3 regions of the Actinosynnema sp. NPDC053489 genome follow, and region 3 is predicted to be linked to each of the others. Evidence: riboswitches for the same ligand, from Rfam matches in the RefSeq annotation. Region 3 holds a riboswitch; each other region holds the start of a gene.

Region 1 (7,384 bases), on a different contig from region 3:
TCAGCCACCTGCACGCCGACCACGTCGGTGGGTTGGCGGCGGTGCTGGCGGAGCGGGAAGTGGGCGCGGTGGCGGTGGGGCCGTCGCGACAGCCCGGGTGGGCGTGGGAGGAGGTGACGGGACAGGCGCGGGCGGCCGGGGTCCGCGTGGTCGAGCTGGGCGCGGGGCAGCGGTTGGGCTGGCCGGGGCTGGACCTCGACGTGCTGGGACCGCGCGGGCGCCCGGTGGGGGACGAGAACACGGCGGTCAACGACGGGTCGCTCGTGCTGCGGGCCTCCACCGCGGCGGGGCGGGTGTTGCTGACCGGCGACATCGAACTGGCCGGGCAGGCGGACCTGCTCGGTGGGCACGTGGACCTGCGGGCCGACGTGCTCAAGGTGCCGCACCACGGGTCTCGGTACTCGTCACCGGTGTTCCTCGCGGCGGTGCGGCCGCGGGTGGCGCTGGTGAGCGTCGGGGCGGGCAACCGCTACGGCCACCCCAGCCGGGTGCTGGTCGACGCGTTGGCGCGCCAGGGCGCGCTGGTGCTGCGCACGGACCGGGACGGCGACACGGCCGTCCTGGCAGGCCCGGACGGGCCGAGGGTCGCCCGCAGGGGCGGCGCGGATTCGAACAACGGACAAGGGGAGAACCATGAGGAACGACGTGTGGATCCGATTGCACTCCGGCTGGTCGCCGCGAGGCGACAACCGGGCCGTGGCGTGGGCGCTGTGGCAGCCCGGCTACACCGCCCAACCCTGGCCGCGCGACGAACTGCGGCCCGCTTTCACCTACTACGTGTGCGAGGACCTGCCCGGCGGCGGCGGTCGCGGCGTCGTGGCCAGGGCGACCGTCGTCGGCGTGGTCCGCATGGCGCAGGTGCCGTCGGCGGACTCGGCCTACCGCCTGGTCGCCGACGCGCTGTTCGACGCCGACCTCGTCATACCCCCGGAGGAATGGCACTCGGAGCGCTACAACCAGGACAAGGCGGAACGTCCGTGGCCACAACTGCTGACCGCGTGGCGGGTGATCACCGAACCGGTCGGCCCGCACGTCCTGCCGGAACTGGCTGCCTTCCCCCGAACGGGTTGGCTGCGCTCCTCGAGGATCGCCCTGTGACCGCCACCACGACGACACCACGGCCACCACCCGAACCGCCCCCGACGAGCGCCCTGCCAACGGACCGGTACCCCACAACCCGGCCGCCGCCAAAGCTTCGACCGCTGCCGAGTCGCTGGCCGCCGCGGTCCGGAGCGCCGACGCACCGGGGCCGGCCGCACCGCCGGGCGGACGGTCGGCCGGGGGCCGGCATCCGTGGGTCGGTCCCCGACCGGGTGGTCCGGTGGGGTCAGTCCTGGAGGGCCTTCAGGACGGCCTCGGCGGACGGGGGGACGTTGGCGCGGGGGCCCACCCGGTCGCCCAGGGCGTCCAGGGTCTTCAGGCCGTCGCCGGTGATCAGGAGCACCGTCTCGCCGTCCGGGTCCAGTTGGCCGGTCTCGATGAGCTTCTTCGCGGTCGCGACGGTGACGCCGCCGGCGGTTTCGGCGAAGATGCCCTCGGTCCGGGCCAGCAGGCGGATGCCCTCGACCACCTCTTCGTCGGTGACGTCCTCGATCGCGCCGTTGGTGCGGCGGACGGCGTCCAGCACGTAGGGGCCGTCGGCGGGCGCGCCGATCGCCAGCGAGCGGGCGATGGTGTCCGGGCGGACGGGGGTGACCACGTCGTGGCCGGCCTTGAAGGCGGACGCGACGGGGGAGCAGCCGGTGGCCTGCGCGCCGAACACGCGGTACGGGGTCTGGTCGACCAGGTCCAGTTCGCCCAGTTCGCGGAACGCCTTGTCGACCTTGGTCAACTGCGAGCCGGAGGCGATGGGCACCACGACCTGGTCGGGCAGCCGCCAGCCGAGCTGCTCGGCGACCTCGTACCCGAGCGTCTTGGAGCCCTCGGCGTAGTAGGGGCGGACGTTGACGTTGACGAACGCCCAGTCCTCGTGCTCGGCGGCCAGTTCCTGCGCCAGCCGGTTCACGTCGTCGTAGTTGCCGTCGACGGTGATCAGGTTGCCGTCGTAGACGGCGGTCATGAGGATCTTCGCCTGCTCCAGCGTGGACGGCACCAGCACCACCGACCGCCAACCCGCGCGGGCCGCGGCGGCGGCGACGGCGTTGGCCAGGTTGCCGGTGGACGGGCAGGCCAGGACCTTGAAGCCCAGTTCACGGGCGGCGGCGAGGGCGACGCCGACGACGCGGTCCTTGAAGGAGTGGGTCGGGTTGCCGGTGTCGTCCTTCACCCACACCTTGCGCACGCCGAGGGCCTTGGCGAGGCGGTCGGCCTCGACCAGGCGGGTGCCGCCGGGGTTGGTGTTGGGGTGCGACTCGACGGTGGAGGGCACGGGGAGCAGGCTGCGGTAGCGCCAGATGGACCGGGGGCCCGCCTCGATGTCCTCGCGGCGGACCCGGCCGAAGTCGTAGGCCACTTCCAGCGGCCCGAAACACTCGAGACAGGCGTATTCGGCGGCGAGCGGCGTCTCGTGGCCGCATTCGCGACACGACAGCGCGCGAGCGGGACCGAGGTCGAAGGAGGTGGTGGCCGAGGGCACAGTGACAGAAGTCATCGCGAGGTATCTCCTCATCTTTCCCGCGTCGCGGGTCGGAATTGGCACCGTGGTCGCACAGCGGACGCTGCGCGACGGGTTGCCGGGGCTTCTTCGGGCCGATCCCTCTGCCCCTCTGGATGAGCGGTATTCAGTTGTGGCTTCAACTTACGTCACGATCCCGATCCGTAGCCAGAGACGTCCACCATCCGGACGTCGGTCGGCCGTGGGAGGATCGCGGCGTGAGTGCGCCCGCTGAGACGCCCGACGCCGTGCACCTGGTCGTCGGCGAGGAGGAGTTGCTGGTCGAGCGCGCGGTGCGCGGTGCGTTGGCGGTGGCGCGCAAGGCCGACCCGCAGGCGGACCTGACCCGGGTCCGCGTGACCGATCTCACCCCTCCCGAGCTGGCCGAACTGGTCAGCCCGTCGCTGTTCGCCGAGGGGCGGGTGGTCGCGCTGGAGGCCGCGCAGGAGTGCGGCAAGGAGATCGCCGACGCCGTCGTCGCCTACGCCAAGGCGCCGGCGGACGGGGTGACGCTGGTGGTCGTCCACAGTGGCGGCGGGCGCAGCAAGGTGGCCAAGGAGCTGCCGGCGGCGCTGCGCAAGGCCGGCGCGCGGGTCACCGAGTGCCCGAAGATCACCAAGGCGGCGGACCGCGAGGCGTTCGTGCGCAACGAGATCCGCGCGGCGGGTGGCGGGAAGGCCGATCCGGAGGCCGTCGCGGCGCTGATCGAGGCGGTCGGGTCGGACCTGCGCGAGTTGGCGGCGGCGGCGTCGCAGCTCGTCGCGGACACGGGTGGCAAGGTCGACGCCGAGGCCGTTCGCCGCTACCACCGGGGCCGGGCCGAGGTGACCGGGTTCGCGGTGGCGGAGAAGGCCGTGATGGGCGACCGGGCCGGTGCGCTGGAGGCGCTGCGGTGGGCGCTCCAGCTCGGCGTGCCGCACGTGCTGGTCGCCGACGCGCTGGCCGACGCGGTGCGGACGATCGCGCGGGTGTCGGCGGTCGGTCGCGGCGACCCGTTCAAGCTGGCGGGAGAGCTGGGCATGCCGCCGTGGAAGGTGAAGAAGGCCCAGGGCCAGTCGCGTGGCTGGGAGGACCGGGGGCTCGCGGCGGCGATGGCGGTGGTCGCGGACCTGAACGCCGACGTCAAGGGGGTCGCGGCCGACTCCGGCTACGCCCTGGAGCGGGCCGTGCTCAAGATCGTCGCGGCTTACGAGCGGCGCTGAGACGCGGAGCCGCGACGCGGTGCTGGGCGGGCGGCGCTGGACGAGTGGTGCTGAGCGAGCGGCGCTGGGCGGGCGGCGCTGGACGAGTGGTGCTGAGCGAGCGGCGCTGGACGAGTAGTGCTGAACGAGCGGTGGTGCGGCCGGGGGGCGCGGGGACGGCGCGCGAACGCGCAGGCACGAAAAAGCGCCGCCCACCCCGTGCGGGATGGGCGGCGCTTCGACGTCGGACCAGATCAGATCTGGTTGGCGCGCCGCGCCAGCGCCGACTTCTTGTTGGCGGCCTGGTTGGCGTGGATGACGCCCTTGGTGACGGCCTTGTCGAGCTTGCGGGAAGCCTCCCGCGCCAGCGCGACGGCCTTCTCCTTGTCACCGGCCTCGGCGGCCTCACGGAACTTGCGGATCGCGGTCTTGAGGGACGACTTGACGGCCTTGTTGCGCAGGCGCGCCTTCTCGTTCGTCTTGATCCGCTTCAGCTGGGACTTGATGTTCGCCACGCGAAAGCCACCTTTTCCTCGGTCTCGGAGTCGCACCGCGCCTGTCACCGGCTCCGCCCCGCGAGGGGCGGTCTTCCTCCACAGCGGAATGCCGCGCGGTACGGCGGAGAAGGATATCAGGGCAGCTCACCGCACCGTGAATCGAGCCCTCCCGTCGCCGACCACGACCTCGTAACCGCCCTTGGCGACCTCCGGCTTGTCCGTGCCGTCGACGTCACCCGGCGTCACGGCGAGCCGCCGCACGTCGAACGCCACCTCGACCGCCCGCGACTCGCCCGCCTTCAACGCCACGCGGGTGAAGCCGACCAGGCGCTTGTCCGGTGTGAGCACCTTGCTCACCGGCTGGTGCACGTACACGGGCACGACCAGCGCGCCGTCCCGCGAACCGGTGTTGGCCACGGTCACCGACACGGTCACCCGGTCCTCCCGCCGCACCTCCGCGGACTTCACCGTCGGCGCGGACGTGGTGAACGTCGTGTACGACAGGCCGTGCCCGAACGCGAACGCCGGGTCGTACCCCGAGCCCGCCACCGTGTTCGCCCCGCGCAGCTGGTCGTAGGAGAACGGCTGGTCGCCGACCGACTTGGGCCACGACACCGGCAGCTTCCCGCTCGGGTTCACCTCGCCGAACAGCACGTCGGCGATCGCGCCGCCGCCCTCCGAGCCCGGCAGCCAGCCCGCGACCAGCGCCGGGGCGTCCGCCACCGCGCCGAGCACCTGCGGCCGGCCGGTCAGCAGCACCACCACGACCGGCTTGCCCGTCGCGCGCACCGCGGCCACCAGGCCCTGCTGCTCGGCCGTCAGCGCGGGCTCCTCGGTGTCCGCCTCGCCCTCCGCGCCGGGGTCCTCGCCGAGCACGACCACCACGGCGTCGGCGTCGGCGGCCTGAGCCACGGCGTCCGCCTGGGTCGGAGCGCCCACCACGTTCGCGGACGGCGCGGCGGCCTTGATGCCCTGGAGCACGGTCACCGCCTGCGGCGGCGGCGACCCGGCGGGCACGCCTTGCCAGCCGACCGACCAGCCGCCCAGCTGGCGGGCCACGGAGTCGGCCGCGTCACCGGTCACCACGAGCTTGCGCGCGCCGGTCGACAGTGGCAGCACGCCGTCGTTGCGCAGCAGCACGGCGCTCTCCGCCGCCGCCCGGCGGGCCAGCGCCCGGTCCGCGCCGTTGACGATCGCGTCGGCCTTCTCGACGTCCACGAACGGCTTCTCGAACAGCCCGAGGCCGAACTTGAGCTTCAGGATACGCCGCACGGCCTCGTCGATCCGCTTGCCGGGGATCGCGCCGCCGCGCACGCCCGCGAGCAGCCCCGCGGTGAACCCGGCCGCGTCGGAGGGCTCCATCGCCATGTCCACGCCCGCGTTGACGGCCATCGCGATGGCCTCCTCGTAGTCGGCCGCCACGTGGTAGCGGTCGACCAGGAACCGGATGTCCTCCCAGTCGGTGACCGCCACGCCCCGGAACCCCATCCGGTCGCGCAACTGGGTGGTCAGCAGGTACTTGGACGCGTGCGCGGGCACGCCGTTCACCGCGCCCGAATTGATCATCACGGTGCCGACGCCCGCGTCGAACTGCGGCTGGAACGCGGGCAGCACGGTGTCCTGGAGGTACCGGACGGGCAGTTGCGCGGGCGCCCGGTCGTGGCCGTTGAACGGCTCGGAGTAGCCCGCGAAGTGCTTGGCCGTCGCGGTGAGCCGGGCAGTGCCGTCGGTCGGCTCGGACTGCTGCCCCCGCACGTTCGCCGCCGCCAGCGTGCCGGCCAGCACCGGGTCCTCGCCGTAGGTCTCGTAGTAGCGGCCCCAGCGGGTGTCGCGGGCGATGTCGGACACCGGCGCGAAGTTCCAGAACACGCCGGTGGCGCGCATGGCCCGGCCGGTGGACGCGCCGAGCTGCTCCAGCAGCTGCGGGTCCCACGTGGCGCCCAGGCCGATCTGGTGGGGGAACATGGTGGCGCTGAGCACGTTCGAGTGGCCGTGCACGCCGTCCGCGCCGTAGATCAGCGGGATGCGCAGCCTGCTGTGGTCCAGCGCGTACTTCTGGACGGCGTTGGTCATCTCCGCCCACGCGCGGGGCGTGTTCGGGTTCGGCGCGTCCCCGCCGCCGGACAGGATGGAGCCGACCTTCGCGTCCTCCAGCACGGCCTTCATGCAGTCCTCGCGCAGCGGACCGGGGTTCCACTCGCAGTTGCCGCGCAGCTTGCCCAGCCGGATCTGGGTCATCTGGCCGACCTTCTCCTCCAGGGTCATCCGCCTGAGGAGGCTGTCGACCCGGCGGTCGACCGGCGCCCGCGCGTCCTGGTAGTCCTGTCCGGACGGCTCGATGATGCCGCTCGCCTGCGCGCCGGTGACCAAGAGGGCCACCGCGACCAGCGCCGCCACCGCGGTCCGCTTGCGGGATCTCAACACCGAGAACCTCCTGCGTGGATCGGGAACGCCGGGGATCACCCTTCCCGCGTGATCTGGCGCACAACAGGGCTGAACGGGCTATTTGGGAGCGTTCCCACATCGCGGACCTGCGGCGGAGAACGTCCTGCTCAAAATCGGTACAAGCGTCCTATTACGCTGGACGGGTGACCGCCGCCCTCGACTGGCCCGGCTTCGGCCAGATCTCTCTCGCCGCCCTGCTGTTCCTCTGCCTGGCCGCCGCCCTCGCGGGCGCGGTCGACGCGGTGGTGGGGGGCGGCGGGCTCGTGCAGCTGCCCGCGCTGCTGCTCATCGCCCCCGGTGGCCAGCCGCTGTACGCGCTGGCCACCAACAAGGTCGCCGCCGTGGTCGGCACGGCGGCCGCGGTGCGCACCTACGCCCGCCAGACCCCGGTCGACTGGACGTCGGCGGTGCCGATGGCGGTGGCGGCGTTCGCCGGGGCCGTGGGCGGCGCGGCGTTCGCGGGCGCGCTGCCGCCCGGGGTGCTGAACGGCGTGGTGCTCGTCGCGCTCGTCGGCGTCGGCCTCTACACGTGGCGCAAGCCGGAGCTGGGCGTGGCCGAGGAGCCGAGGTTCCCGCGCTTCGCGCAGATCGGCGTGATGGCCGTGGGCGGGGCGGTGATCGGCTTCTACGACGGCCTGGCCGGACCCGGTACGGGCGCATTCCTCGTG
Region 2 (7,384 bases), on a different contig from region 3:
CCTGGTCCTGATGACCAACAAGGGCGAGACGGTGGGCAAGGCCCCGGTCTCGCTGTCCTCCCGGCCGCCGCACAAGATCGGCGTGCAGCCGGGCGAGACCGCGGGCGGGCACACCGTCTACGTGCTGCCCGAGGACACCGTGATCTTCTCGGTGCGCTGGAGCGCCCGCCCCGAGGCCGACCTCAACACCCTGGTCTGGACGATCGACGACTGACGCCGGTCAGTCGCGCAGGACCGCGGCGACGGCGTCGACCACGACCTGGCGGCGGCGCTCCCTCGGGATGGCGGCGGCGTGGCCCGCGACCTCCGGGGTGGTCGAGCCCCACAGCGCGGACAGGTGCACGACGAGCGCGAGCAGCTCCACGGGCGTGAACCGGTGGGTGACCAGGCCCTCGTCCTGCGCCTGCGCGATCGCGGCGAGCTTGTCGTTCGTGCTCGCCACCACGACCTCGACGGCCGCGTGGCCCGCGCCCTCCAGGCGGTACCACTTGGCGAGCCGCTCCTTCACCGGGTCGTCGGTGAAGCGGTCGAACAGCCGGCCCGCGTAACCGGGCAGGTCGGCCGGGTCGATCGGCGCCTCGCGCAGCGTGTCGCGCGCCAGCTCGCTCAGCACCGCGTCGAACAGGCCGTCCTTGTTGGTGAAGTAGTGGTAGATCTGCGCCTTGTTGCTCTTGGCCGCCGCCGCGATGCGGTCCACCCGCGCGCCGGCGATGCCGTGCTCGGCGAACTCCGCGGTCGCCGCGTCCAGCAGCCGCCGCCGGGTCGCCTCCGCGTCACCCACCATGCCCGGAACGGTACCTGACTAACCGTCTAGTTGACAGCTCGGGGTGGTGGTGCTTCCCTGGACGAAGAAGCTAACCAACCAGTCAGTTAGGAACCGTCATGAGCAAGGCCTTCCTGGTCACGGGCAGCTCACACGGCCTGGGCCGCCACCTGGCCGAGAAAGCGCTGGCCGCCGGGCACCGCCTCGTCGCGACCGCACGTCGTCCGGAGCAGCTCGCCGACTTGGTCGAACGGCACGGCGAGCGGGTGCGCGCGGTGGCGCTGGACGTCACGGACCCGGCAGCCGCGCGGGCGGCCGTGGCCACCGCGGTGGCGGCGTTCGGCCGGCTCGACGTGGTGGTCAACAACGCCGGCTACGCCAACTCGGGCTCGGTCGAGGACACCCCGGCCGACGACTTCCGGGCGCAGGTCGAGGCGAACCTGTTCGGCGTCGTCAACGTCACCAGGGCGGCGCTGCCCGTGCTGCGCGGGCAGGGCTCCGGCCACGTCGTCCAGGTGTCGTCGGTCGGCGGTCGGGTGACCACACCGGGCCTGTCGGCCTACCAGGCCGCCAAGTTCGCGGTCGGCGGCTTCTCGGAGGTGCTGGCCAAGGAGGTCGCGCCACTGGGCATCAAGGTGACCGTGCTGGAGCCGGGCGGCATGCGCACCGACTGGGCGGGCTCGTCCATGGGCGTGCACCCGGTGTCGCCGGCCTACGAGCCGACCGTCGGGGCCGTCAACGCGGTGCGGAGCACCCTCATGGCCCGGGCGGCGGGCGACCCGGCCAAGGTCGCCGACGTCCTGCTCCGGGTCGTCGGGCTCGACGACCCGCCGGTGCGCCTGCTGCTGGGCAGCGACGCCGTGCGGTTCGCCGGGGAGGTCGAGCGGGCCCGCGCCGCGTCGGACGCGAGGTGGCGCGGGCTGTCGGTGTCCACCGACCACGACGACCTGACCGAGGACAGCCTCGACCCGCTCGCCACGCTAAAGGGCTGAGGGCCGCGGTCAGACCGGGGCGGACGTCGGCTCGGCGTCCCGGGTGATGCCGACGTCACCCCTGGTCAGGACGGCGAACAGGACCACCGCCAGCGCGGTCGCGCCCGCCATCACGGTCACCATCGGCAGCACGCTCGCCGAACCGCCCGCGCCCACCAGCGGCGCCATCAGGCCGCCCACCAGGAACGTCGTCACGCCGAGCACGGCCGACGCGCTGCCCGCCGCCTCCGGGTGCCGCGCCATGGCCAGCGAACCGGCGTTCGGCATGAGCAGGCCGACGCTCATCGTCAGCACGAACAGCGGCGGCAGGAACGTCGCCAGCCCACCGCCGAGCAGCCCGCCCAGCAGCAGCCCGACCCCGCCCACCGCCGCGCCCGCCAACCCGGTCTTGAGCAGCGGCCGGGGCATGATCCGGCCGGTCAGCCTCGTGTTCAGCAGCCCGGCGAGCACGATCGCCACCGAGTTCGAGCCGAACACCAGGCTGAACTGCTGCGGGGTCAGCCCGTACACGCCCTGGAGCACGAAGGACGCGCCCGCGACGTAGCCGAACAGCGCGCCGAGGGCCAGCGCGGACGCCAGGGCGTACCCGACGAACTTGCGGTCGGCCAGCAGCCCGCCGAACACCTTGAGCGTCAGCGCCAGGTTCGCCGGTCGCCGCTTGTGCCGCGGCAGCGTCTCGGGCAGGCCGACGGCCAGCGCGATCAGCAGCGCCAGCGCGATCAGGGCGAGCGCGACGAAGGTGCCGCGCCAGCTGGTGAACCGCAGCAACTGGCCGCCCAGCACCGGCGCGGCCACCGGGCCCAGGCTGTTGATCAGCATCATCACCGACATGAACCGGGCCATCGCCAGGCCCTCGAACCGGTCCCGCGCCACCGCCATCGCCACCACGAACCCGGCCGCCACGCCGAGCCCCTGCAGCAGGCGCAGGCCGGCCAGCGCGAGCGCGGTGGGCGCGAGGGCGCAGAACAGCGAGACCACCACGTAGCTGCCGATGCCGAACAGCAGCGGTCGCCGCCTGCCCCACGAGTCCGACAGCGGTCCGACCACCAGCTGACCGGCCGACATGCCCAGGATGAACGTGGTCAGCGTCAGCTGGATCTGCGAGTCGGCCGCGCCGAAGTCACCGGCGATCGACGGGAACGCCGGCAGGTAGGTGTCGATCGACAGCGGTCCGAGCAGGCACAGGGTGCCGAGCAGCACCACCAGCCGGGCTCTGTTGTCCATGCGCGATCCCCCTGATCATCCGACAGGAGCTTCGCAAGCCGAACGATCAGGGGGGAAGCGATATGGCCGACATCACCCGCCGGCCGCAACAGTTTCGGCGGAACGGCTCAGTAGCCCTCGGCGCGCAGCAGCTCCAGCGCGTCGGCCAGGTCGTCCGGGTACTCGCTGGTGAACGACACCCACTGGCCGTCGGCCGGGTGGTGGAAGCCCAGCGTGCGGGCGTGCAGCCACTGCCGCGTCACGCCCAGGCGCTTGGCCAGCACCGGGTCCGCGCCGTAGGTCAGGTCGCCGACGCACGGGTGGTGCAGCGCGGAGAAGTGGACCCGGATCTGGTGCGTGCGCCCGGTCTCCAGGTGCACGTCCAGCAGCGACGCCGCCCGGAACGCCTCCACGACCTCGTAGTGCGTGACGCTCGGCTTGCCGTTGGCCATCACGGCGAACTTGTAGTCGTGCTTGGGGTGCCGGTCGATCGGGGCGTCGATGGTGCCCTTGATCGGGTCGGGGTGCCCCTGCACGAGCGCGTGGTAGAGCTTGTCGACCGTGCGCTCCTTGAACGCGTGCTTCAGCGCCGAGTAGGCGCTCTCGCTCTTGGCGACCACCATCACGCCGGTCGTGCCCACGTCGAGCCGGTGCACGACGCCCTGCCGCTCGGCGGCGCCGGACGTGGCGATCCTGATCCCGGCCGCCGCCAGGCCGCCCACCACGGTGGGACCGGTCCAGCCGGGGCTGGGGTGCACGGCCACGCCGACCGGCTTGTCGACCACGATCACGTCGTCGTCCTCGTGCAGGATCTCCAGGCCCTCGACGGGCACGGCCTGCACCTGGACCGGGCGTTCCGGCTCGGGGAGCGTGACCTCCAGGACGGAGCCCGCCACCAGCCGGTCGGACTTGCCCGCGGGCTGCCCGTCGAGCACGACGTCGCCCGCCTCGGTCAGCGCCGCGACCGCCGTGCGGGACAGGCCGAGGAGCTTGGCCAGCCCGGCGTCGACCCGCATCCCGTCCAGCCCGTCGGGCACCGGCAGCGTGCGGTAACCGCTCATGCGCCGGCCTGCTTCCCGGTGGACTTCTTCTCCACGCGCGTGCCGTCGTAGTCGCGCTGGAGCAGCGCCATCAGCACGATCACGCCGCCGCCCACGCAGATGGCCGAGTCCGCCAGGTTGAACACCGGGAAGAAGTTGCCCCACGGGTCGAGCACCGAGATGAAGTCGACCACGCCGCCGCGCAGCGGGCCGGGCGCGCGGAAGATCCGGTCGACCAGGTTGCCCGTCGCGCCGCCCAGCACCAGGCCGAGGCCGATGGCCCAGCCGACCGACCGCAGCCGCCGGGCGATCCAGATGATGAACGCGACCACGCCGGCGGCGATCAGGGCCAGGATCACCGTCCAGCCCTCGGCCAGCCCGAACGCGGCGCCGGTGTTGCGGATCAGCGGCAGGTACAGCAGGCCGCCGAACAGCTCGACCGGCTCGCGCCCCTCCAGGTTCTCCACCGCGATGATCTTGGTGACGAGGTCGAGGGCCAACACCAGCGGCGCGATGGCGGCCAGCAGGAGGACCCGTCGCCTGGGCAGCGGTGCGTCCGGCCGGCCGGGCGTGTCGGGCTCGGTGTTGGGATCGGTGCTCACCGGGCCATTGTCCAGCATCGGAGTCAGCGCAGGAACGGCGGGAGCGCGCGCTGGTCGTCCACCGGGGTCCAGCGGCCGTCGCGGACCTCGTACTCCCACCGCGAGCCCTCGGCCACGAGCGTGCGCAGCGCCGCCACGAACCGGTCCACGTGCTCCTCGGTGGTGCCCAGGCCGATCGAGGCGCGCAGCGCGCGTTCCCCGTGCGTGAGCCGGTGCACGGCGACGTGGGCGCAGAACGCGCCGTCGCGCACGCCGACGCCGTGCTCGGCGGACAGCGCCGCGGCCAGGTAGCCGGCGTCCTGGCCGCCGACGGTGAAGCTCACCACGCCCACCCGGTCGTGCTCCGGGCCGAACAGCGCCAGCTCGTGCACGCCCGGGACGGTCCGCAGGCCCGCGCGCAGCCGGGCCAGCAGGGCGCGCTCGTGCCCGGTGGTCTGCTCCCAGTGCCTGCCCAGCACGTCGCACGCCACGGCGAGCGCGTGCACGCCCACCACGTTCGGCGTGCCCGCCTCGTGCCGCTCCGGCACGGCGGACCAGGCCACGCCGAGCCGGTCGCCGTGGTCGGTGACGCGGGCCGTCGCGCCGCCGCCGACCAGGTACGGCTCGGCGGCCTGCAACCAGTCGGACCGGCCGACCAGCACGCCCGCGCCGAACGGCGCGTAGACCTTGTGGCCCGACAGCACGGTGTAGTCGACGTCGAGCGCCCGCACGTCCACCGGCCGGTGCGGCGCGAGCTGGGCCGCGTCCAGCGCGACGCGGGCGCCGTGCGCGCGGGCCACCCGGGCCAGCTCGGCCACCGGCCAGATCTCGCCGGTGACGTTGGACGCGCCGGTCACCACGACCAGCCGCGGGCCGACCGGGGCCGCGCGCAGCGCCCGGTCGAGGTCCAGCACCGCCTGGGCGGGCGAGGCCGGGGTGCGCAGGCGGTGCACGTTCGGGCCGCGCCACGGCAGCAGCGCCGCGTGGTGCTCGGTGTCGAACAGGACCACGGCCGTGCGCCGGGGCAGGCTCCGCGCCAGCAGGTTCAGCGCGTCGGTGGTGTTGCGGGTGAACACGACGGCATCGCTGTCGCGGGCGTTGAGGAACCGGCGGACCGAGGTGCGGGCCTGCTCGTAGACCTTCGTGCTGACCTGCGAGGCGAAGCCCGCGCCCCGGTGCACGCTGGCGTACCAGGGCAGCACCTCGTCCACCGCGTCGCGCACCTGCTCCAGGCACGGCGCGCTGGCCGCGTGGTCGAGGTTGGCGTACTCGACGCGCTCGCCGGTCACCAGCGGCACGCGCAGCGCCGAGCCGACGACCGGGGGCAGGACGGCGGTGGTGCGGGGAACTGCGACGGTCATGACGCCCTCCAGGGGTCCGGGACCCCACCGGAGGGAGCCCGCGCTTGCCGGACGCCCTGCGCGCCGGCCAGGTCCTCACCAGGGGCACCCCACCGCGGTTGGAGGGTTGCCGGCCAGCGAGCCTGGGCTTCGCGCTGGCACTCATGACCTTCGCCTCGAAGTTAACCGAGGGCGCGCGCTCCCGTCGAGGGGCGTTCACATCCTGGGAGCACGGCCGTCACGGCAGCCCGACGTCGCCCTTCCAGCGGGCGAACCGGCCCGCCCGGTCGACGGCCCGGATGCGCTGCTCGGTGGCGGTGCGCGCGGCCTCGGTGCAGACCACCAGCAGTTGGTCGTGCTCCTGCAACCGGGTCGTCGGCACGGGGGTGAACCCGTCCTCGTCGCGCACCACGAGGCTCACCGACGAGCCGGGCGGCAGCCGCAGCTCGGACAGGTACACGCCGTGCAGCTTGGAGCCGGGCTGGATGCGGACCTGGATCAGCTCCGCGCCGAGCGCGTCCAGCGCCGACGAGTCCACCTGCACCTCGCGCGCCTCGCCCGACTTGACCAGCTTCAGCCACTTGGCGAGCCACGGCAGGGTCGTGCCCTGCACCACGGTCAGCACCACGACCAGCACGAACACCGCGTCGACCAGCTGCTGCGCACCCGGCACCCGGCCGATCAGCGGTATCAGGGCGAACACGATCGGCACCGCGCCGCGCAGCCCGGACCACGAGATGAACACCTGCTCCCGCCACGGCACCCGGAACGGCAGCGCCGCGCACAGCACCGACAGCGGCCGGGCCAGCAGCACCAGCACGCCGCCGGCGACCAGGGCGGGCACCAGCGCGTCGAGCACCCGCTCCGGCGAGGCGTACAGGCCCAGCAGCACGAACAGGCCGATCTGCGCGATCCAGCCCAGGCCCTCGGCGAACGAGAGGGTGTCGGCCCGGTGCGGCAGGCGGGCGTTGCCGAGCACGAGGGCGGCGGTGTAGACGGCGAGGAAGCCGGACGCGTGCGCGAGGTCGCCCGCGGTGTAGGCGAGCAGGCACACCGCGACCGTGGCCAGCGGGTACAGGCCGGTCGCCGGCAGCGCGGCCCGGCGCAACCCCGTGCCGCCGAGCCGGCCCAGCACGATGCCGATCACCGCGCCGGCGACCAGCTCGTAGACCATGAGCAGCGGCGCGGTCCAGGTGATCGGGTCGGGCGCGGCCAGCAGCACGACGGCGATGTAGACGGGGGCGTCGTTGATGCCCGACTCCAGCTCCAGCGAGCCGATCAGCCGCTTGCCCACCCCGACGCCCCGCAGCACGCTGAACACGGCGGCCGCGTCGGTGGACGACAGCACCGCGCCCCACAGCAGGGCCGTGCGCCAGTCCATGTCGAGCAGGAAGTGCAGCCCGAACCCGGTGACCGCGATGCTCACGCCCACCGCGACCGTGGACAGCGCGATGCCCAGGCCCAG
Region 3 (7,384 bases):
CAGCACGACGACCGTGCTCCACAGGTAGCGGTCGTTGAACCGCTGGTACCCCATGCGCACGGCGAGGTCGCCGAGCCCGCCGCCGCCGACCACCCCGGCCATGGCCGAGTAGCCGAGCAGCGCGATCGCGGTCACGCCGACGGCGTTGACCAGCGCGGGCAACGACTCGCGGAGCAGCACGCTGCGCACGATCCGCAGCGTGGACGAACCGGTCGTGACGGCGGCCTCGACCACCGACACGTGCACCTCGGCCAGCACGTTCTGGACCAGCCTGCCGACGAACGGGATCGCGCCGACGGCCAGCGGCACGATCGCCGCCGTGGGTCCGATGGTGCTGCCGAGCAGCAGCCTGGTCAGCGAGGTGAGCACCACCAGCAGGACCAGGAACGGCATGGAGCGGCCCAGATCCACGACGAACCCGAGCACTTTGTGGAGCACCGGTCGGGGCTTCAGCCCACCGGGAGCGGTGAGCTGGAGCCAGATGCCGACCGGTGCCCCGAGCAGAACGGCGATCAGGGTGGAGACGACCACCATGTACAACGTCTCACCGGTGGCGAGCAGCACGTCGTCGAACACGGTGGACCAGGGTGTTGCAGACCTCACGCAGCTACTCCCTGCGGACCCGAGAGGGTCCGGCGCACGGAGCCGCCCGCCTCCGAGATCCACTCCAGCGCCGAGTCGGCGCGCTCACCCTTCAGGCCGACGCGGAACCGCGCGACCGGCGTCTCGCCCAGCCGGGTCAGGCCGCCGCCGAGCAGGTTCAGCTCGACGCCGAACCGGCTGCCGGCCTCCGGCAGGAGCGCGCCGACGGCCGCGAAGCCGATCAGCACGACGTCCGCGACCCGGTCGAACGAGCCCTCCAGCGCCGGGTTCTGGTCCACGGCGGGCAGCAGCGACGAGGCCGTGCGGCTCGCCGCGTCGGACACCAGGTCGAGCACCTTGCCGTGCTCCACCACGCGCCCGTCCTCCAGCACCGCGACGTCGTCGCAGATCTTGCGGACCACGCCCATGTCGTGCGTGACCACGAGCACCGTGACGCCCAGCTCGGCGCGCGCCCGGTCCAGCACGGTGAGCACCGAGCCGGTGGTGTCGGGGTCCAGGGCGGAGGTCGGTTCGTCGGCCAGCAGCACGGACGGCGACGCGGCGAGGGCGCGGGCGACCGCGATCCGCTGGCGCTGGCCGCCGGAGAGCTGGTCCGGGTAGGAGCCCGCCTTGTCGGTCAGGCCCACGAGGTCGAGCAGCTCGGCGACGCGGGTGCGGCGCTGCGGCCCGGCCACGCCCGCGGCCTCCAGCGGCAGCGCGACGTTGCCCGCGGCGGTGCGCTGGCGCAGCAGGGAATCCCCTTGCGGCACAACGCCGATCTGCCGGCGGGCGGCCCGCAGCGCGGTGCCGTCGAGGGAGACGAGGTCGGTGCCGTCGACGCGGATCGCGCCGCTGTCGGGGCGCTCCAGGAGCGCGACGCACCGGGCCAGGGTGGACTTGCCCGCCCCGCTGGGGCCGACGACGCCGAGCACGGTGCCCGAGGCGACGTCCAGGTTCACGCCGTCCAGCGCGCGAACCTGCCCGGTACTCCCGGGGAAGGTCTTGGTGAGGTTCTCGACAGTGATCACGTTTCGCTCCACGACAGCATGCGGCAGCGCACGCTCATGGCGTGCGTGACCGGCGGCTCAGCTCAGAAAGGTGTCCTGAAAGGGAAGGACGCGAGGAATCCGAAGGCGCTCAGGGCTTCCTAGAAGCTGCGACAGCCCGAGGACGTGCGCCGGCCGTGGTCGACGACCCGCCGTCTGGTGAGCATTCGCATCCTGGGCACGTGATCCTCCATCGATCCTGGCTGAAGCACCTGCCCCCATGGGGGGGTGGTTGCTGCGGCGTCGTGGAGCCAGGTCTCTCGGCCGCTCGGGATGGCAACACGAGTAGACCTGACGCGACCCGCCCGACGCAAGCCTGAAACCGGATCGTCCGGCAAATCACACTTTCGGCCGAAAGATCAACGACTATCGAGTAGAGGCGGCCTCGGCTATCCGGATGAAGTCACTGACGGCCAGTTGTTCGCCGCGCAGCGCCGGATCGACCCCCGCGGCGACGAGGAGCCGCTCGGCGTCGGCTGCCGAACCGGCCCACCCGGACAGCGCGCCGCGCAGCATCTTGCGCCGCTGCGCGAAAGCCGCGTCCACCAACGAGAACAGCAGCTTCGGGTCCACGGTGGACAGAGGGTCGTGGCGGTCGAACGCGACGAGCGCGGAGTCCACGTTGGGTACCGGCCAGAACACCGACCGTGACACCGGACCGGCGCGTCGGGCGTCGGCGTACCAGGCGAGCTTGACGCTGGGCACGCCGTAGACCTTGCTGCCGGGCGCGGCGGCCATCCGATCGGCCACCTCGGACTGCACCATCACCAGGCCCGTGCGCAACGACGGCAGCGCGGCCAGCAGGTGCAGCACCACGGGCACGGCGACGTTGTAGGGCAGGTTCGCCACGAGGGCGGTGGGCGGCACGGGCAGCTGCTCGGGCGTGACGCGCAGGGCGTCCTCGTGCACCACGCTGAGGCGGTCCGCCAGGGAGGGCGCGCGCTCGGCCACGGTGACGGGCAGGCGTTGCGCGAGGACCCCGTCGATCTCCACGGCCACCAGGGCGCGGCAGGAGGGCAGCAGGGCCAGCGTGAGGGAGCCGAGGCCGGGGCCCACTTCGAGCACCACGTCGTCGGGGCGCAGGCCGGCCGCCGACACGATGCGCCGCACCGTGTTCGGGTCGTGCACGAAGTTCTGCCCCAGCTTCTTGGTGGGGCGGACGTCCAGCTCGGCGGCCAACCTGCGAACGTCGGCCGGGCCGAGGAGGTGGCTCCCCGGCCCGGCCGACGTCGAATCCTCAGTCACCGACACATTGTTACGGCAGGCCCAGCTTCTGCTGGCAGTGGGGCCACGCCGAGTAGCCGCCGCGGGCGTCGCGCACCTTGGTCGCCACGGCGATCTGCTGCTCGCGGGTCGCCTGGTGCGGGTAGGCGGCGTACTGGGAGCCGCCGTAGGCGTCCCACGTGCCCTTGTTGAACTGCAAACCGCCGTAGTAGCCGTTGCCGGTGTTGATGGCCCAGTTGCCGGTCGCCTCGCAGTTGGCCAGCCGGTCCCACACCTCGCCGTCCGGCGGGAGCTTCGTGCCGACCTTGACCTTCTTCGGCTTCGGCTCCTTGGTGACCTTCGCGCCCAGCTTCTCGCGGCCGACCTCGGCGCCGTTCTTCACGGTGACGCGGTAGGTGACGATCTGCTCGCCTGCCTCACCGGGCTCCAGGACCTCCTTCTGGCCCTTCAGGAGCGTGTCGTCCTTGATCTCCTCGACGGGCGGCTGCACGGCCTCCGTCGCGTTGATCACCGACACCCCGGTGCGGGTGATGTGGACCTCGGCGCCGTTGGTGACGCGCAGGTCCAGCGCCGACTCGATCTTGTCCTCGGGGCCCAGCGACAGGTTCTCGGCGCGCAGCAGCTCGTCCACGGTCACGGCCGTCGTGCGGATCTTGCGGGGCTCGTTGCCGCCGTCGTAGAGCGTGATGGTCTTGAGGCTCTTGACCTCCAGCGAGAGGCCGTCGAGCGGGACGTCCATGCCGCGGTCGTGGGAGACCCACGCGCCCTCGTCGTCGATCCGCAGCTGGTCGAGCGCCTCGTCCACGGTCACGGACCGGACCCAGCCCTCGCGCTGCTCGCCGTCGACCGTCGCCTTCACCAGCCGGCCGCGGTCCAGCGAGATCTTGCCGCCGTCGCCCACCTTCGCCTGGGGGGACGGGCTGAGCGCGTCGTGCTCGCCGATCGTGATGCCCTCGTCGGCGAGGATCTCGCCGACGGTCGACTCGTAGGTCCGGACGGTGTGGGCCTCGCCGTCCACGTCGACCGTGACGGACTTGTCCATCGCGATCGCGGTGGCGCCGCCGCCGGAGATGGTCACCAGCACGGTGGCCACCGCCGCCTTCAGGAAGCGCCGCTTCCACTTCCCCGCGGCTTCGACCAGGGCGGCGGGCGGGGCGCTCGGCTGCTCGGCGGCCAGGCCGCCCGCGACCCGGTCCTGGGAGACCTCGTCGGGGATGATGATCGGCGGCAGGAGCGTGGTCTCGGCGTTGATCAGCCGGATCAGCTCGTCGACGTCGACGTTCGCGCTCGCCAGCAGCGCGTCGGCGTCGGGGCCCAGCACACCCAGGACGTCGTCCGGGGTGATGGTGAACACCGCGGTGTCCCACTCGGACGGCGGCCCGGGTCTGTCCAGGACGTCGACACCGGTCATCGGTGCCGGCTGCACGGGTGTAAACCAGTCGGTGTCCTCGTTGAACGAGTTCACGGGGTGCCATACCTCCTGAAGGCGCGAAGTCCGGCGACGCGCACGGTGGGTGTCGGTGGTCAGCTGGTGATCTCCGGCAACTCCTGTGCGTGTGACGTCCTGGCGCTTCTGGTGTCAACGTGACCCGCCCCGACCGCGGGTGCGCCCCGAGATCGAGACACGGGGCACGGTCACGGGACCGTAACGGGTGCGAGGGGGTTGTGCAAACACCCTCGTGATGTCTGTGAGTTCGGTCACCCCAGGTGCGGAGCAAGCGGGTCAGCCATTCGTCGCAACAACGATTACGACTTCGCCGCGTCACGAAGACCGAAGACGCGTTCGGCGGTTCGGGTGATCTTGGCGGCGAACTCGCCGAGGTCGACCTCACGCAGCGTCGCCAGGTCCCGGAGCGTGTAGTTCACGCAGTACGGCTCGTTCGGGCGACCTCGGTACGGGTGGGGCGTGAGGAACGGCGCGTCGGTCTCCACGAGCACGTGGTCCTCCGGCGTCCACAGTGCGGCTTCCCGCAGGGCGTGGGCGTTGCGGAAGGTCGCGGTGCCGGAGAACGACAGCACGAACCCGCGCTCCACGCACGCGCGCGCGAAGGCGAGGTCGCCGGAGAAGCAGTGGAAGACCACGGTCTCCGGCGCGCCCTCGGAGTCGAGCACCGCGAGGATGTCGTCGTGCGCGTCCCGGTCGTGGATCATCAACGGCTTGCCGACCCGCTTGGCGAGGTCGACGTGCCACCGGAACGCCTCGTGCTGGGCGGCCTTCGGCGCGTAGTCCCAGTAGTAGTCCAACCCGGTCTCGCCGATCGCGACGACGCGGGGCAGCACGGCGAGGCGCTCCAGCTCGGCCCGCTCCGCCTCGCCGAACGCCGAGGTGCGGGTCGGGTGCAGGGCGACGGCGGCGAACACCCGGTCGTCCCAGGTGGCGGCCTCGGCGGCCCACCGGGCGGAGTCGAGGTCGTCGGCGACGGTGACCACCCGGTCCACGCCCGCCGCGGCGGCCCGGTCGACGACCTCGCGGACCTGCTCGGGCGTCGTCGCGCCGCACGCGTCCAGGTGGGTGTGGGCGTCGACCACCGGCACCGGCAGGGCCTCCGGGACCGGTGGTCGCTCGCCGCGCGCCTTCGTCACCTGACGATCGGGGCCCACTCGGGCCCGGTCTCACCCAGTTCGGGGTCGAGCTTCGCGAACAGCGGCGCCGGCTTGGCCAGCGGCCTGCCCACCTCGATCGGGGTGGACGCCCAGGTGGCCTGCTCGGCCGCGTAGTCGCCGGTCAGCACCGGGTACTCGCGGTCGGGCACGTCCAGGTCGGCGACGTCGGTCAGCTCCGGCTGGGCCGCCCACACGCCCGTGCCGCCCAGCGCCTCGTGCACCTTCTGCGCGGAGTGCGGCAGGAACGGCGTCAGCAGGGCGTTGGCGTCCTGCACGACCTGCAGCGCGGTGTGCAGCACGGTGTCGCGGCGCTCCGGGTCGTCCTTGAGCTTCCACGGCTCCTGGTCGGACAGGTAGCGGTTGGCCGCGCCGACGACCCTCATCGCCTCCGTGGACGCCTGCTTGAACCGGGAGCGGCGCAGGTGCCCGCCCACCACGTCGAACGCCTTGCGGGACAGCTCCAGCAGCTCGTGGTCGGCCTGGGTGGGGCTGGTCGGCTTCGGCACGGCGCCGACGTTCTTGTGCGCCATCGAGATCGACCGGTTGACCAGGTTGCCCCACTCGTTGGCCAGCTCGAAGTTCGTCCGGCGGACGAACTCCTCCCAGGTGAAGTCGGTGTCCTGATTCTCCGGGCCGGCCACGGAGATGAAGTAGCGCAGCGCGTCCGGCCCGAACTCCCTGAGGAAGTCGGTGACGTAGATGACCGTGCCGCGCGAGGTGGAGAACTTCGAGCCGCTCATGGTCAGGAACTCGGAGCTGACCACCTCGGTGGGCAGGTTCAGCGTGCCGAACGCGCCGGGCTCGCCGCCCCTGGCGCCCTGGCCGTTCTGCCCGAGGAGCAGGGAGGGCCAGATCAGCGAGTGGAAGACGATGTTGTCCTTGCCCATGAAGTAGTAGCCCTGGGCGTCGCCGGTCCAGAACTCCTTCCAGGCGTCGTCGTCGCCGCTGCGCCGGGCCCACTCGACGGAGGCGCTGAGGTAGCCGATCACGGCGTCGAACCACACGTAGAAGCGCTTCATCGGCTGCTCGCGCCAGCCGTCGAGCGGGATCGGGATGCCCCAGTCCAGGTCGCGGGTGATGGCGCGGGGGCGCAGGTCGTCGATGAGGTTCCGGCTGAACTTGAGCACGTTCGGCCGCCACTCGGTGCGGGTCTGCAACCAGTCGCCGAGCGCGTCGATGAACTGCGGGAGGTCGAGGAACAGGTGCTCGGTCTCCACGAACTTCGGCGTCTCGCCGTTGATCCGGCTGCGCGGGTTCTTCAGGTCGACGGGGTCGAGCTGGTTGCCGCAGTTGTCGCACTGGTCGCCGCGCGCGCCGTCGTAGCCGCAGATCGGGCAGGTGCCCTCGATGTAGCGGTCGGGCAGCGTGCGACCGGTGGAGGGGCTGATCGCGCCCATCTCCGTCTTCGGCACGACGTAGCCGTTGCGCCAGAGGGCGAGGAACAGCTCCTGCACCACCTTGTAGTGGTTGCCGGTGGTGGTGCGGGTGAACAGGTCGTAGGACAGACCCAGGCCGTGCAGGTCGTTGGCGATGACCCGGTGGTACTTGTCGACCAGTTCGCGGGTGGTCAGGCCCTCCTTCTCGGCCTGGACCGAGATGGGCGTGCCGTGCTCGTCCGAGCCGGAGACCATCAGCACCCGGTTGCCCGACATGCGCATGTAGCGGGAGAACACGTCGGAGGGGACACCGAAACCGGAGACGTGACCGATGTGGCGGGGCCCGTTGGCGTAGGGCCACGCCACCGCGGTCAGCACGGAGGCACTCATGGTCCAAGCCTACGGAGTTCCTCCCAGCGCTTTTTCGCGGGTTGGGCAGTGCCGGGACCGCCGCCCGGCACCCGTTCGGGGTCGGGCTCGCACCGGGTCCCGACGACCCCGACCGGCGGCCCGCGCGCGGTCGCGTGGACCACCGCGGCCGCCCCGAGCGGC

The links. A riboswitch is a leader RNA that binds a small molecule or an ion and turns the genes downstream of it on or off. The one in region 3 is predicted to bind S-adenosylmethionine.
Positions count from the first base shown of each region.
Region 1: another riboswitch for S-adenosylmethionine. It lies ahead of thrC (threonine synthase); the one in region 3 lies ahead of ACIGNX_RS32490 (methionine ABC transporter ATP-binding protein).
Region 2: another riboswitch for S-adenosylmethionine. It lies ahead of ACIGNX_RS21060 (aminotransferase class V-fold PLP-dependent enzyme); the one in region 3 lies ahead of ACIGNX_RS32490 (methionine ABC transporter ATP-binding protein).

Region 1 covers NZ_JBITXT010000002.1:339,427-346,810, reverse strand. Annotated here, with positions in the region: partial or broken gene ACIGNX_RS04675 (DNA internalization-related competence protein ComEC/Rec2) at 1-599, shown strand, start outside; gene thrC (threonine synthase) at 1,328-2,590, opposite strand; SAM riboswitch class I at 2,602-2,716, opposite strand; gene holA (DNA polymerase III subunit delta) at 2,812-3,795, shown strand; gene rpsT (30S ribosomal protein S20) at 4,029-4,289, opposite strand; gene ACIGNX_RS04655 (glycoside hydrolase family 3 N-terminal domain-containing protein) at 4,416-6,695, opposite strand; gene ACIGNX_RS04650 (sulfite exporter TauE/SafE family protein) at 6,860-7,384, shown strand, end outside.
Region 2 covers NZ_JBITXT010000008.1:297,168-304,551, reverse strand. Annotated here, with positions in the region: gene ACIGNX_RS21090 (AsnC family protein) at 1-214, shown strand, start outside; gene ACIGNX_RS21085 (TetR family transcriptional regulator) at 221-784, opposite strand; gene ACIGNX_RS21080 (oxidoreductase) at 883-1,755, shown strand; gene ACIGNX_RS21075 (multidrug effflux MFS transporter) at 1,765-2,979, opposite strand; gene ACIGNX_RS21070 (RluA family pseudouridine synthase) at 3,087-4,019, opposite strand; gene lspA (signal peptidase II) at 4,016-4,600, opposite strand; gene ACIGNX_RS21060 (aminotransferase class V-fold PLP-dependent enzyme) at 4,624-5,940, opposite strand; SAM riboswitch class IV at 5,976-6,089, opposite strand; gene ACIGNX_RS21055 (potassium/proton antiporter) at 6,158-7,384, opposite strand, start outside.
Region 3 covers NZ_JBITXT010000020.1:112,341-119,724, forward strand. Annotated here, with positions in the region: gene ACIGNX_RS32485 (methionine ABC transporter permease) at 1-603, opposite strand, end outside; gene ACIGNX_RS32490 (methionine ABC transporter ATP-binding protein) at 600-1,610, opposite strand; SAM riboswitch class I at 1,816-1,908, opposite strand; gene rsmA (16S rRNA (adenine(1518)-N(6)/adenine(1519)-N(6))-dimethyltransferase RsmA) at 1,995-2,873, opposite strand; gene ACIGNX_RS32500 (transglycosylase family protein) at 2,884-4,263, opposite strand; gene ACIGNX_RS32505 (TatD family hydrolase) at 4,599-5,435, opposite strand; gene metG (methionine--tRNA ligase) at 5,432-7,222, opposite strand.